DNA from 3 places in the Bradyrhizobium sp. WYCCWR 12699 genome. Region 3 is predicted to be linked to each of the others. Evidence: predicted binding sites of a transcription regulator. Region 3 holds the regulator's gene; each other region holds the start of a gene.
What was found. The regulator PhoB, encoded in region 3, activates phosphate uptake and scavenging genes when phosphate is short. The targets are predictions, from matches to a motif close to TGTCATNNANCTGTCAT.
Positions count from the first base shown of each region.

Region 1: the regulator PhoB is predicted to act here: its motif matches at 1,143-1,159, upstream of RPS27_RS10150 (DUF2794 domain-containing protein).
Region 2: the regulator PhoB is predicted to act here: its motif matches at 2,350-2,366, upstream of RPS27_RS26960 (RNA degradosome polyphosphate kinase).

Region 1 is NZ_JAVTJN010000022.1:58,320-63,252, forward strand. It holds gene RPS27_RS10145 (DUF1223 domain-containing protein) at 1-626, shown strand, start outside; gene RPS27_RS10150 (DUF2794 domain-containing protein) at 1,219-1,593, shown strand; gene RPS27_RS10155 (GNAT family N-acetyltransferase) at 1,701-2,231, opposite strand; gene RPS27_RS10160 (Bax inhibitor-1/YccA family protein) at 2,547-3,338, opposite strand; gene RPS27_RS10165 (ABC transporter permease) at 3,620-4,933, opposite strand, start outside.
Region 2 is NZ_JAVTJN010000036.1:439,382-444,314, reverse strand. It holds gene ppx (exopolyphosphatase) at 1-67, opposite strand, end outside; gene RPS27_RS26960 (RNA degradosome polyphosphate kinase) at 83-2,275, opposite strand; gene RPS27_RS26955 (DnaA ATPase domain-containing protein) at 2,433-3,110, opposite strand; gene RPS27_RS26950 (CDP-alcohol phosphatidyltransferase family protein) at 3,244-3,786, opposite strand; gene purM (phosphoribosylformylglycinamidine cyclo-ligase) at 3,944-4,933, shown strand, end outside.
Region 3 is NZ_JAVTJN010000030.1:277,113-282,045, forward strand. It holds gene RPS27_RS12155 (aspartate aminotransferase family protein) at 1-52, opposite strand, end outside; gene RPS27_RS12160 (GcrA family cell cycle regulator) at 510-1,022, shown strand; gene phoB (phosphate regulon transcriptional regulator PhoB) at 1,095-1,802, opposite strand; gene phoU (phosphate signaling complex protein PhoU) at 1,840-2,556, opposite strand; gene pstB (phosphate ABC transporter ATP-binding protein PstB) at 2,568-3,389, opposite strand; gene pstA (phosphate ABC transporter permease PstA) at 3,386-4,231, opposite strand; gene pstC (phosphate ABC transporter permease subunit PstC) at 4,236-4,933, opposite strand, start outside.

The DNA of each region.
Region 1 (4,933 bases), on a different contig from region 3:
CCTCCTGTCCGCCCGCCGATCAGATCATCGGCGATCTCTCCAAGGATCCGTCGATCATCGCGCTGAGCATGCCGATCGATTATTGGGACTATCTCGGCTGGAAGGACACGCTGGCGGATTCGCGCTTCTCTGCACGACAGCGTGCCTATTCGAAGATGCGCGGCGACCGCGAGGTCTACACCCCGCAGGTCGTGGTCAACGGCTCGACCCATGTCATCGGCAGCGACCGTACCAGCATCGAGAATGCGATCGGCAAGACCGACAAGGGTGTGGGCGTGATGAGCGTGCCGGTGACGATGTCGCTCGCGGGCAAGCAGATCAACGTCTCGGTGGCCGCGAGCAAAGAGCCGGCCGTCTCGCATGGCGAGGTCTGGATCTGCTCGATCGCCAAGTCGGTCCCGATCGCAATCACCCGCGGCGAGAATCGCGGGCAGCAGGTCACCTATCACAACGTGGTGCGCAACCTGCTCAAGGTCGGTGACTGGACCGGACGTTCGGAAAGCTGGACGGTGCCGATCGAGAATTTGACGCGCGACGGCGTCGACGGCGCGGTGGTCTACGTCCAGGACGGCAGCCGCGAGCGGCCGGGTCCGATGCTCGGCGCGGCGTACACGTCGCTGCATTGAAGTAAGCACAGCATCTCGGCAATTGTTGCTCGTCATTCCGGGGCACGCGAAGCGCGAGCTAGGGTGCGCAATTGCGCACCTGAGAATCCATCTATCCATGGACAAGCTGAGGAATGGATTCTCAGATGCGCAATTGCGCATCGTAGTTCGCGCAAGAGGCGCGCCTCGGAATGACAGCGCGCCAGCAACATCCCGACACAAACAAAAAAGGACCAACTTGCGTTGGCCCTCCTTGTCGTGCGTACAGACCCGATCCTGTTCGACCCCGGGGGGCTGGGGGCTGAGGAATCCGGAACCGAAAGGACCGGGTCAACGCACATGAATCTTTTCGCAGTGCAGGGCGGCAGTCGCTAGGCGGAAAAGCGGCGAGACTATGATTCCTTCTAACGATCCCGTGACGGTTTGCCGCGACAGAGTTCCACCTTTGCGTGTGCCCGGCATCGCACCTGATTCGATCGGTTGAATGAAGGAAGGACGAGTTCCATCAAGAGCCTTGCGGCGAGGGACGGATGGCGCAATCATACCATTGTCATGATCCGGTTCCGGGGACGGTTCGCGGACGGGTTCAAGTCATGCGATGAGGAGGCTCTCCATGAGTCTGATGTCGGAGGATGCCGATCCGAGCGAGCAGCGCGCGGCGGCGCGCCCCGCCGCTGCGAATGCGCAACAACTGAGCCGGGTGACGTTCAACCGGCTCGAGCTGCACCGCATTCTCAATCTCTACGGCCGCATGGTCGCCGACGGCGAGTGGCGCGATTACGCCATCGACTTCCTGAAGGACCGCGCGGTGTTCTCGGTCTATCGCCGTGCCTCGGAAGTGCCGATCTATCGCATCGAGAAGGATCCACGGCTGGCGCGCAAGCAGGGCATGTACAGCGTGATCTCGGCGACGGGCCTGATCCTGCGCCGCGGCCACGAGCTCGAGCGCGTGCTGCTGGTGATCGACCGGAAACTGGCGGTGGTGTAGCCACTGACCCCGTTGCCCGAATGGAGCGAAGCGCAATCCGGGCCGTTGTAGCAGCGGATGGACCTGTCCCGGATTGCGCTTCGCTCCCTCCGGGCTACAAGAGCTTCCTACTTCCCCGGCACCGTGCTCGCGCCCTCGCCGAGGTCGCGCTGCATCATCACCGTGTCCAGCCAGCGGCCGAATTTCAGCCCGACATTGCGATGCGTGCCGATCATCTTGAAGCCGCCCTTGGTGTGCACGCCGATCGAGCCGGCATTGGCGGAATCGCCGATCACCGCGATCATCTGGCGAAAGCCGCGCGCCTCGCATTCGGCGACCAGCCGCTCCAGCAACGCTGAGCCGACGCCGCGGCGATGGAAGGCGGGATCGAGATAGATCGAGTTCTCGACCGTGAAGCGATAGGCCGGCCGCGGCCGGTAGGCGCCGGCATAGGCATAGCCGGCAACGCGGCCGTCGAGCATGGCGACGAAATAGGGATAGCCGCCATCGACAAGCGCGCGATAGCGGCGCGTCATCTCCGAGAGGTCGGGCGGCTCCAGCTCGAACGTGGCGGTGCCCTCGCGGACGGCCTGCTGGTAGATGGCGGTGATGGCGGGAAGGTCGGCCTCGGTTGTGGGCCGGATGTCTGCTGCAGTCATGGGGCGAAGATTAAAGCGTTCCCGGGACGGCTGGAAGGGGCGAACGGCCTTTCCACGTCGTCATTGCGAGCGAAGCGAAGCAATCCAGAAATGCATCTGCGGAGGGACTCTGGATTGCTTCGCGGACTTCGTAATGAAGGGAAAGGCATCTCTTGTAGCCCGGATGGAGCGCAGCGAAATCGGGACAGGTATATCGGCTGATGCGACGTTCCCGGATTGCGCTGCGCTTCATCCGGGCTACGGGAACGGTGCTCCCGCCCAAACAAAAACCCCGGCCTTTCGGCCGGGGTTCGTGTCGTTCGCTCTGTCCGTCGCTTAGTCGCGCTGGCCGAGCAGCTGCAGCAGCAGCGTGAACAGGTTGATGAAGTTCAGGTACAGCGACAGGGCGCCGGTGATGGCCGCACGCTCTGCGATGTCACCGCCGGCCGAGGCATAGCCGTAGATGTAGTCGTTCTTCAGCCGCTGGGTGTCCCAGGCGGTGAGGCCCGCGAACACCAGCACGCCGACCACCGACACGATGAACTGCAGCATCGAGCTCGCCAGGAACAGGTTCACCAGGCTCGCGATGATGATGCCGATCAGGCCCATGAACAGGAACGAGCCCATGCCGGTCAGGTCACGCTTGGTGGTGTAGCCGTAGAGGCTCAGCGCACCGAAGGTCGCCGCGGTGATGAAGAACACCCGCACGATCGAGGTGTGGGTGAACACCAGGAAGATCGACGACAGCGAGATGCCCATCAGCGCCGCGAACACCCAGAACAGGATCTGGGCCGTCGAGGGCGCGAGACGGTTGATGCCCGCCGAGATCACGAACACCATGGCCAGCGGCGCGAGCATGAACAGCCATTTCAGCGGGCTGACGAACATCGCGTAGCCGAACGGCGTCAGGAACAGCTTGCCGACGCGGACGGATTCCGCCGTCGGAACGTCGGTCACGGCAGCCATGTAGACGCCGAGCGCGGCCAGGCCGGTGATGGCGAGGCCGATGCTCATGTAGTTGTAGATGCGCAGCATGTAGGCGCGCAGGCCGGCATCGACCGTCGCGGCGTCAACACGCCCGGCGGCCCTGCCGAAAGGAGAAGCGTAGTTACGGTCTAGGTCCGACATGGTCGAATTCCCGTTGGTTGGTCCGGTCCGGCACTGGGGTCGCCGTGCCGCCGGTTCGTCAAACTCTATCTCGGATACCGATGCCAACCGACTAAATTTTGGCTAACAATCGGGGCTCCGAACCCACTCGATATGTGGGAAACTAACACATTCGCTGCAACCTTCCACGCGCGGCTGAATGTCGCCCTTGGCGGCAATCCTGACGCGAACCTGACGAGCAGTCGTGGTTAATCGCGGGAATCGTGCGATTCCGCATCAATGCGGCCAGCCGCTACCATTTGTCACAAATTCCGCAACACCGTGGCGGGCTTTTTGTTCAATGCCAGCAGCGTGCCTGCGAGCCCGAGCCCGACCGTGACGACGAGCGCGGCCGCGACGACGCCGGCCGCGCTGCCGGCCTGCCAGACGAAGCTCAGCGTCATCAGCCGCGTCACGATCATCCAGGCAGCCAAGCTGCCGGAGATCACGCCGAACAATGCGGTGGCGAGCCCGATCAGGAGATATTCGAGCGCATAGGCGCCCAGCAGCCGCAGCCGCGTCGCGCCCAGCGTCTTCAGGATCACGGCATCGTAGACCCGGTGGCGATGGCCGGCGGCGAGCGCCCCGCCCAGCACCAGGATCGCCGAGATCAGGGTCACCGCGCTGGCGCCGCGAATCGCCAGCGCCAGATTGGTCACCACCGCGCCGACCGTCTGCATCACCTCGCGCACGCGCACGCTGGTCACCATCGGATAGGCGTCGGCCACCTGCTTGATGATCTTGCCGTCGCCTGCCGCATTTCCGCCCGGTTCCGTCAGCGTCGCGATATGGGTGTGCGGCGCGCCCTTGAAGGCGTTCGGCGAGAACACGAGAACGAAATTGATGCCGAGGCCCTGCCAGTCGATGCTGCGCAGATTGCCGATTTTGGCCGGGATGTCGCGGCCGAGCACGTTGACCACGATCTCGTCGCCCAGCTTGAGGCCGAGGCCGTCGGCGATCTTCTTCTCCATCGACACCAGCGTCGGGCCGGAATAATCGGCGCTCCACCATTCGCCCTCGACCACCTTGGAGCCTTTCGGCAGCTCGCCGGTGTAGGTCAGGCCGCGGTCGCTCTGCAGCACCCATTCGGAATCGGTGGACGGCTTGAGCTCCTCGGCGCGCAGCCCGCGCGCGGCGACGATGCGTCCGCGCAGCATCGGCACGTCCTCGACCGTCGCACCGGGCGCGATCTTGCGCAAGTAAAGGTCGAACTGCTCGGCCTGCGCGCTCGGGATGTCGATGAAGAAGAAGGATGGCGCCTGGTCGGGGAGGGCCGCGAGGAACTGCCGCCGCAGATTGCCGTCGATCTGGGTGATGGTGACGAGCACGGCGAGCCCGAGTCCCAGCGACAGCACGACCGAGGGCGTCAGGGCGCCCGGCCGGTGGATGTTGGCGATCGCAAGCCGCAGCATCGGCAGCCGCGTCCGCGGCAGCCGCCGCGCGATGGCCATCAGCAGCGCGGCGATGCCGCGCAGCAGGGCGAACACGACGACCGAGGAGGCCACGAACACCGCGGCGATGCGCTTGTCGAAGGAGAGCCCGATGACAACCGCGATCAGCAGCGCGATCACCACGCC
Region 2 (4,933 bases), on a different contig from region 3:
GACGGACCGAATTGGAACCGATATCGATGACCGCGACGCTCGAGCCGCGCTTGCGCGGCCGCTTCACGTCGGACATCCCCGATCAGGATTGATGGCGTTCGTTCCGGCGCGTGAGACGACGCGGCGAGGATTCCTTGAGCGACTTTCCACGGCCAGACAGACTCGGATTTGTCATGAAGTAGTTGTGGACGTTGAAAGGCTCCTCGCCCTTCGCGGTCTTCATACGCGTTGAAGACCCATCCGGCAACAATTGCCAGCTCTGCTCATTGTCCTTGAGGTTGGCGACCATGATCTGTTCGAGAACCTGCTGATGCACCGTCGGATTTTGCAGCGGACACAGCACCTCGACGCGGCGGTCGAGGTTGCGCGGCATCATGTCGGCGGACGAGATATACACAGCCGCTTTGGCGCTCGGCAGACCCTGGCCCATGCCGAAACAGTAGATTCGGCCGTGTTCCAGGAAGCGCCCGATGATCGACTTGACGCGGATGTTCTCGGACAGGCCGGGAATGCCAGGGCGCAGGCAGCAGATACCGCGCACCACGAGCTCGACCTGCACGCCGGCCTGGGAGGCCTCGTAGAGCGCGTCGATGATGTCGGGATCGACCAGCGCATTCATCTTCATCCAGACCGCACCGTGGCGGCCGTGCCGCGCATGCGCGGTCTCGCCCTGGATGTGCTCGATGATGCGCTTGCGCAGGGTGAGCGGCGACACCGCCATCTTTTCCAGATCGCTCGGCGCGGCATAGCCGGTGATGAAATTGAACACGCGCGCGGCATCGCGGCCGATGGTCGGATCGGAGGTGAAGTAGGAGAGATCGGTGTAGATGCGCGCGGTGACGGGGTGATAGTTGCCGGTGCCGGTATGGACATAGGTGGTGAGGCTGCCGCCCTCGCGGCGCACCACCATCGAGAGCTTGGCGTGCGTCTTCAGCTCGAGGAAGCCGTAAACGACCTGCACGCCGGCGCGTTCGAGGTCGCGCGCCCAGCGGATGTTGGCTTCCTCGTCGAAGCGCGCCTTCAGCTCGATCAGCGCCGTGACCGATTTTCCGGCCTCGGCGGCTTCGGCGAGCGTGCGCACGATCGGCGAGTTGTTGGAGGTGCGGTAGAGCGTCTGCTTGATCGCGACGACGTCGGGGTCGCGCGCGGCCTGCTGCAGGAACTGCACCACGACGTCGAAGGATTCGTAGGGGTGATGGACGACGAGGTCCTTCTGACGGATCGCGGCAAAGATGTCGCCGCCATGCTCGCGCACGCGCTCGGGATGTCGCGGCACGTAAGGGGTGAATTCGAGGTCGGGGCGGTCGAGGCGGGTGAGCTGCGAGAGCTCGTTCATCGCCTGCACGCCGTCGACCAGGAAGACCTCGTCGTCGGCGGCCGAGAGTGCGTGCTGGACGAAGCTGCGCAGCTGCTCCGGCATCTTGGCGTCGATCTCGAGCCGGATCACCGACCCGCGGCGGCGGCGCTTCAGCGCGGTCTCGAACAGGCGGACGAGGTCTTCCGCCTCTTCCTCGATTTCGAGTTCGGAGTCGCGGATGATCCGGAAGGCGCCCTGGCCGTGCAGATTGTAGCCGGGGAACAGGCGGTTGATGAACAGGGCGGTGGCCTGCTCCAGCGAGATCAGCCGAACGGTCTTGCCCTCGGCCGGCAGGCGGATGAAGCGGTCGATCTTGCCGGGCATGCGGATCAGCGCGTTCATCTGCCTGCCGTCGGCGGCGCGCGTGAGCTGGAGCGCGATGGTGAAGCCGAGGCTCGGGATGAACGGGAAGGGGTGCGCCGGGTCGATCGCCAGCGGCGTCAGCAGCGGGAACACGTTGTTGAGGAAGTAGTCCTCGATCCAGGTCCGTTCCGCCTTGGTGACGTCCTTGCCGTCCACCAGCACGATGCCGACATCGGCCAGCGTGCCGCGCAGGTCGCGCCAGATCGCCTGCTGGTCGGAGGCGAGTTCGGAGACGGTGCGATTGATCAGGGCGAGCTGCTCGGATGGCGTCAGGCCGTCGGGGCTGCGTTCGGCGATGCCCTCGCGGATCTGCGCCTTGATGCCGGCGACCCGGACCATGAAGAACTCGTCGAGATTATTCGCGGAAATCGACAGGAATCGCACCCGCTCGAGCATGGGGTGGCTGGGATTGACCGATTCCTCCAGGACGCGGCGGTTGAAATGCAGCCAGGAGAGCTCGCGATTAATGAACCGTTCGGGGCTCGATGCGATCGCCGGCGGGCCTTCGGCTTCCGGGGCTTTTTCTTTAGTTTCAATAGCTTGCGCAGAGTCCATCAGAAGCCGGTCCATCCTGTCTCGCCTCACTTTGCGATCTATGCGCAAAACCTGCGGGAGCATGTGTTAGAGCGATGACGTTTCGATGACATTGATGTTCCGCCGCTTGGCGGCGTCAAGCGGGCTTCGTCCGGCCGTGGTGCGGGGTAGACCGGGGTCAGGCGTCCCGGAGCAGCTCGGCGGCCAGCGCCCTGGTGACGGGGCGGCCGAGCCGCAGGGCCTCGCTGTCGAGCAGTTCCACGGCCTGGCGGGCCGCGGCCGAGGACCGCTCCAGGCGGGTGGCGAGGTAGCCGACCACGCTCTCGTCCACATTGAGCTGGCGGTCGGCGCAGAATTTGACGATCAGGCCGCGGAAGAGCTGGTCGTCGGGGGGCAGCAGCGTGACAACAGGCACCGCGCGCAGGCGCGAGCGCAGGTCGCGAAGCTCGATCTCCAGCGCCGCCGGCACCTCGCGTCCGGTGAACAGCACATAGGCGCCGTCCTCGCGGGCGAGGTTCATCAGGTGGAAGAGGGCGCGTTCGTCGAAGTCCTTGGCCCTGTTATCCTCGACCACCAGCGCGCCGGTGGCGAGCGCGCCCGGAACGCCTGCGGCCGTCAGGGCGTTGGCGACGGTCGAGCGTGCCCCCGACATTTCGGCCCAGATCGCCGCGAGGTGGCTCTTGCCGCTGCCTTCCGGGCCGGCCAGCCACATGATCCGGTTCGGCCATTCCGGCCAGCGTTCGATCAGGGCCAGACCAGCCGCGTTGGCGGGGCCTTCAAGGAAATTGTCCCGGCTGAGGCTCTCCGCATGCGGAAGCGAAAACGCCAATTGTCGGGGATGGACGCGGCCTGCCACGCTTGCTTTGCTCCATGCCGGCGTGCCGGCCCGTTTGAAGAATGCGACTTGATCGAGCGGAGTTGGCCTTTTGCGCGGCCGCTTCTCCTCTCACTTGGTCTGCTCTTACTTGGCCACTCTTACTTGGCCACTCTTACTTGGCCTCGATCGTGCTCATGTGCCGCAGCCACTCGACGAGATAGAGCGACACCGAGGAGAGCGTGAAGACCGTGACGAGGCCCATCAGGATGATATCATAAGGGGCCGGCTTGAAGCCGAAGGCAAGCGCCGCCAGCACCAGCGCCGCGAACGCCACTTGCGCAACGGTGTTGAGCTTGGACACTTTCGACGGCTTCATCTCGACGGGCCGGTCGAACAGCCAGGACACGATCACGGCGGCGACGATCATGATGTCGCGCGAGACCACCAGGATCACGATCCAGCGCGGAATCGCCCCCCAGATCCCCAGCGCCATGTAGATCGAGACCAGCAGGGCCTTGTCCGCGAGCGGATCGAGCAGGGCGCCGAGTTCGCTCGTCATGTTGAAGCGCTTGGCCAGGAAGCCGTCCACGGCATCGCTGATACCGGCGATCAGGAAGACGGCGAACGCGACCTCCATTTGGCTCGACACGATGGCCCAGACGATGATCGGGACCAGCATGATGCGGCCCAGGGTAATGATGTTCGGAATACTCACGAAAGCGCTTCCCGGCACCCGGTCTGACCTCGAATCCGGCCTCTCGGGAGGCTGAACCGGTTGATATCTCTACATAGTATATGGCGGTGCGCCATGCGAGCCATTGCGCGTCCCCGGAATTCGACGTAACCAGCCGCAAACCCACTGGAAATCGGGCATGACCGACCGCAAAAACGGCCTCACTTACGCCGATTCAGGCGTCGATATCGACGCGGGCAACCGCCTGGTCGATCTGATCAAGCCGATGGTGCGCGCCACGGCGCGGCCCGGCGCCGACGCCGAGATCGGCGGCTTCGGCGGGCTGTTCGACCTCAAGGCGGCCGGTTTCAAGGACCCCGTCCTGGTGGCCGCGACCGACGGTGTCGGCACCAAGGTCAAGATCGCCATCGAGACCGGGCTGCATGGCGGGATCGGCATCGACCTCGTCGCCATGAGCGTCAACGACCTCGTGGTGCAGGGCGCCGAGCCGCTGTTCTTCCTGGACTATTTCGCCTGCGGCAAGCTCGACCCCGAGGCCACGGCCTCGATCGTCGCGGGCGTCGCGGAAGGCTGCCGCGAATCCGGCTGCGCGCTGATCGGCGGCGAGACCGCCGAGATGCCAGGCCTCTACAAGGACGGCGATTACGATCTCGGCGGCTTTGCCGTCGGTGCCGCCGAGCGTGGTACGCTGTTGCCGCGCAAGGACATCGCGGCGGGCGATGCGGTGATCGGCCTCGCCTCGTCGGGTGTGCATTCCAACGGCTTCTCACTGGTCCGCAAGATCGTGGAACAATCGGGCCTCGGCTTTGCCGCACCGGCGCCGTTCGCCCCGGTCATGACGCTCGGCGGCGCGCTGCTGACGCCGACCAAGCTCTACGTCAAATCCTGCCTGCGGGCGATCCGCGAGACCGGCGCGGTGAAGGGCCTTGCCCACATCACCGGCGGCGGTTTTACCGACAACATCCCGCGGGTGCTGCCGAACGGCCTCGGCGTCGGCATTGATCTGGCGCGCCTGCCGGTGCTGCCGGTGTTCAAATGGCTGGCAGCGCAGGCCGGCATCGCCGAGCTGGAGATGCTGCGCACCTTTAATTGCGGCATCGGCATGATCGCGATCGTCGAGCCCGACAAGGTCGAGCAGGTCATGCAGGTCTTTACCGAGGCCGGCGAG
Region 3 (4,933 bases):
GGTTGGCCCTGGCGAAAACGGGGAGCAAATGCGGGGCTACGCTGTTAGTCATGACGGTCACTTGATGTTGCGGACGGTGTGAGGCGTGCATTGCGCAACGCACCATTGACCGGCCCGGAAAACGAAACGTGCCGCCTTTTAAGGGCGGCACGCGGGACTATCTTAGGCCTGGTGAAACGGGTGTCAATGCCGCCCGAAAGCCTCGGGAAACGCAGATTCCGTAGTCTTGCGGTGGCGATTTTGCGGGTTTTACACCACGGAACATGTGGAAGCGAGTCGGCGGACTCTTGCGCGTGAGTCACGCCATATTGTAGCGTTTGGGCTGTCAGATACGACATCTCGTGCAGCAGTTCTGATCCCAAGAGTCCTCATGTACCGGCGTAAACGTTCGGGCGCGAGTAGCGCGCCCGGCGAGCCTTAAGGGATTCTGACGGCACGGGTTTTTGAGGCTTAGGCATTCGCCGCACGGACCGCCAGGATGGCAGAAGTGCAGCGAGGGAAAGGGTGCAATGACGGTTTTGACCTGGTCCGACGATCGCGTCGAGCAGCTGAAAAAGCTCTGGGAGGCCGGATTGTCGGCCAGCCAGATCGCAGCAGAGCTCGGCAATGTGACCCGCAATGCCGTGATCGGCAAAGTGCACAGGCTCGGCCTGTCCGGCCGCGCCAAGAGCCCTTCGTCGGCCGCGCCGCGGCCGCGCAAGGCACGCCCGGCGCAGCACATGATGCGGGTGACCCGCCCCATTGCGCGCGGCAACACCGCACTGGCGCAGGCCTTCGAGGTCGAAGTCGAGGCCGAACCGGTCACCTACGACAACGTGGTGCCGATGAGCCAGCGGCTGTCGCTGCTCGAGCTCAACGAGGCGACCTGCCACTGGCCGGTCGGCGATCCCTCGAGCCCGGATTTCTTCTTCTGCGGCGGCAAGGCGCTGTCCGGCCTGCCCTACTGCGCCCAGCATTCGCGCGTGGCGTATCAGCCGGCAGCGGATCGCCGGCGCGCACCGGCGAAGCCGGGCCCGCGGTAAACACGGTCTCAGGCATCGAGACGAAAAAGCGCGCCAGCTGGCGCGCTTTTTGTTGGATTACGGAAGCAGGTCCTACGTCTGCTCCGCCTTCGCAAAGCGATCATCCAGCGCATAGCCGGCGCCGCGGACGGTGCGGATCGGGTCCTGCTCGCGGCCGAGATTGAGCAGCTTGCGCAGGCGACCGATATGGACGTCGACGGTACGCTCGTCGATGTAGATGTCGCGGCCCCAGACGCTGTCGAGCAGCTGCTCGCGCGAGAACACGCGGCCGGGATGCTCCAGGAAGAACTCCAGAAGCCGATATTCGGTCGGGCCGAGATCGATCGGGCGGCCCGAGCGCGCCACGCGGCGCTTGTCGCGATCCAGCTCGATGTCGCCATAGGCCAGCACGGTCGCGAGCCGCTCGGGACTGGCGCGCCTGAGCAGGCCCTTCACGCGCGCCAAGAGCTCCGGCACCGAGAACGGCTTGACGATGTAGTCGTCGGCGCCGGTCGCAAGGCCGCGCACCCGCTCGCTCTCCTCGCCGCGCGCGGTGAGCATGATGATCGGCAGTTGCTTGGTCTCGGGCCGGGTGCGCAGGCGCCGGCACAGCTCGATGCCCGAGAGGCCCGGCAGCATCCAGTCGAGCACGATCAGATCGGGAATGTGCTCTTTGAGGCGGGTGTCGGCGTCGTCGCCGCGCATCACCGTCTCGACGTCATAGCCGTCGCCTTCGAGGTTGTAACGCAGAAGCTCGGTGAGAGCTTCCTCGTCCTCAACCACCATAATGCGTGCGCCCATGGTGTCGTCGCTCCTTAGGTCTTCGGATATCAAGTCTTCAGGTATTCGGGACCGTCGTGGCGAAAGTCGTCATGTCGCCCTTCGGCCGCTTGTCGGTGATCGCCTGGCCCTCGATCATGTAGAACACGGTCTCGGCGATGTTGGTGGCGTGGTCGCCGATCCGCTCGATGTTCTTGGCGCAGAACATCAGATGGATGCAGAACGAGATGTTGCGCGGATCCTCCATCATGTAGGTGAGGAGCTCGCGGAACAGCGAGGTGCAGATCGCGTCGACTTCCTCGTCGCCCTTCCACACGGCCATCGCCGCCGGCAGATCATGCGCGGCATAGGCATCCAGCACCGACTTGACCTGCTGCTGCACGAGGTCGGTCATGTGCTCGAGGCCGCGGAACAGCTTGAGCGGATGGAAGTCGGTCTCCAGCGCGGCGACGCGCTTGCCCATGTTCTTGGCGAGATCGCCGATGCGCTCGAGGTCGGTCGCAACGCGCATGGCGCCGACGATCTCGCGCAGATCCACCGCCATCGGCTGGCGGCGGGCGATGGTGAGCACGGCGCGCTCCTCGATGCGCTTCTGCAGCGCGTCGAGATCGGCGTCGATGGTGACGACGCGCTGGCCGAGCGCGACGTCGCGGCGGATCAGCGCGCCGACGGAATCGACGATCATGCGCTCGGCGATTCCGCCCATCTCGGCGACCAGGCGGGTGAGCTCCTGGAGGTCGGTGTCGAAAGCCTTTGCGGTATGTTCAGAACCCATGTTGCGTCTCCTCAGCCGAACCGGCCGGTGATGTAATCCTGCGTGCGCCGATCGCTCGGCGACGTGAAGATCTTGCTGGTGTCGTCGAACTCGATCAGCTCGCCGAGATACATGAAGGCGGTCTTGTCGGAGACGCGCGCCGCCTGCTGCATGTTGTGGGTGACGATCGCGATCGTGTAGTTCTCGGACAATTCCTGGATCAGCTCCTCGACCTTGGCGGTCGAGATCGGGTCGAGCGCCGAGCAGGGCTCGTCGAACAGGATCACTTCAGGCCGCACCGCGACGGTGCGGGCGATGCACAGGCGCTGCTGCTGGCCGCCGGACAGCGACAGGCCGGAGGCGTTGAGCTTGTCCTTGACCTCGTTCCACAGCGCGCCGCCGCGCAGCGCCTTCTCGACCCGGTCGTCCATCTCGGACTTCGAGATCTTCTCGTAGAGGCGGATGCCGAAGGCGATGTTCTCGTAGATCGTCATCGGGAACGGCGTCGGCTTCTGGAATACCATGCCGACCCGGGCGCGCAGCAGGTTGAGGTCGAGCTTGGGATCGAGGATGTTGGTGTGGTCGAGCAACAGCTGGCCGGTGGCGCGCTGTCCCGGATAGAGGTCGTACATCCGGTTGAAGATGCGCAGCAGCGTGGACTTGCCGCAGCCCGACGGGCCGATGAAGGCCGTGACGCGATTGGCGCCGAGCGTCAGATTGATGTTCTTCAGCGCGTGGTGCTCACCGTAGTAGAAATTCAGGTTGCGCGCGGTGACCTTGGCTGGCGCCTCGGGCAGCGGCTGCGAGCCGGGGTGAACGCTCGGCGCGCTGACGGAAACAGAGATTTCACTCATTTTGCAGTCCTCTCGGCGCCGATGATGCGGGCGCCAATGTTCAGGGCAAGCACGGTCAGGGTGATCAGCAGGGCGCCGCTCCAGGCGAGCTGCTTCCAATAGGCGTAGGGGCTCTGCACGAAGTTGTTGATGGTGACTGGAAGGTTCGCCATCGTCTTGTCCAGGCCGAGACTGAAGAACTGGTTCGACAGCGCGGTGAACAGCAGCGGCGCCGTCTCGCCGGCGACGCGCGCGGTGGCCAGCAGCACGCCGGTGATGAGGCCGGAGCGCGCCGCGCGATAGGCGATCCGCTTGATCACCAGCGAGCGCGGCAGGCCGAGCGCGCTGGCGGCTTCACGCAGCGGGTTCGGCACCAGCAGCAGCATGTCCTCGGTGGTGCGCACCACGACCGGGATCACGATCACGGCAAGCGCCAGCGCGCCCGCGATCGCCGAGAAGCCGCGCATCGGCACCACCACCGCGCCGTAGATGAACAGGCCGATGATGATCGAGGGCGCCGAGAGCAGGATGTCGTTGATGAAGCGGATCACCGAGGTCAACTTGTCGTTGCGGCCGTACTCGGCGAGATAGGTGCCGGCGAACAGGCCGAGCGGCGCGCCGATGCCGACGCCGAGCACGGTCATGATGATCGAGCCGACGATGGCGTTGCGCAGGCCGCCCTCGGTCGAGCCGGGCGGCGGCGTGTCTGCGGTGAAGAGCTGAACGTTCAGGCCCGCCACGCCGTTGTAGAGCAGCGTGATCAGGATCAGCGCGAGCCAAGTGACGCCGAAGGCGGCGGCCGCGAAGCAAAGACCGCGGATGATGAAATCCTTGCGGCGGCGGCGTGAATAGATCGGATTCATGGCGCTAGTTCCCCGCCTTCTTTTCCAGCCGCATCAGCATCAGCCGCGCCGCCGCAAGCACGAAGAACGTCAGCACGAACAGCAAGAGGCCGAGCAGGATCAGGCCGGACTGATGCAGGCCGTCGCTCTCGGCGAATTCGGAGGCGATCGCCGCCGAGATCGTGGTGCCCGGGGCGAAGATCGACGACGAGATACGAAACGAGTTGCCGATGATGAAGGTCACCGCCATGGTCTCGCCGAGCGCGCGGCCCAGCGCCAGCATGACGCCGCCGATGACGCCGACGCGGGTGTAGGGGATCACCACGCTGCGGACGACTTCCCAGGTGGTGCAGCCGACGCCGTAGGCGGCTTCCTTGAGGACCGGCGGCACCGTCTTGAACACGTCGACCGAAATCGAGGTGATGAAGGGCAGCACCATGATGGCGAGGATCAGCGCGGCGTTGAACAGGCTGAGATAGGACGGGGGACCTGCGAAGATCGCGCCCAGCACAGGGACGCCGTCGAAGATCCTGATCATGAAGGGCTGGAAGGTGTTGGCCAGGAACGGCCCCAGCACGAAGAAGCCCCACATGCCGTAGATGATCGACGGGATTCCGGCGAGCAGTTCGATCGCCATGCCGATCGGGCGGCGCAGCCATTGCGGGCAGAGCTCGGTGAGGAAGATGGCGATGCCGAGGCCGACGGGAATGGCGATCAGCATCG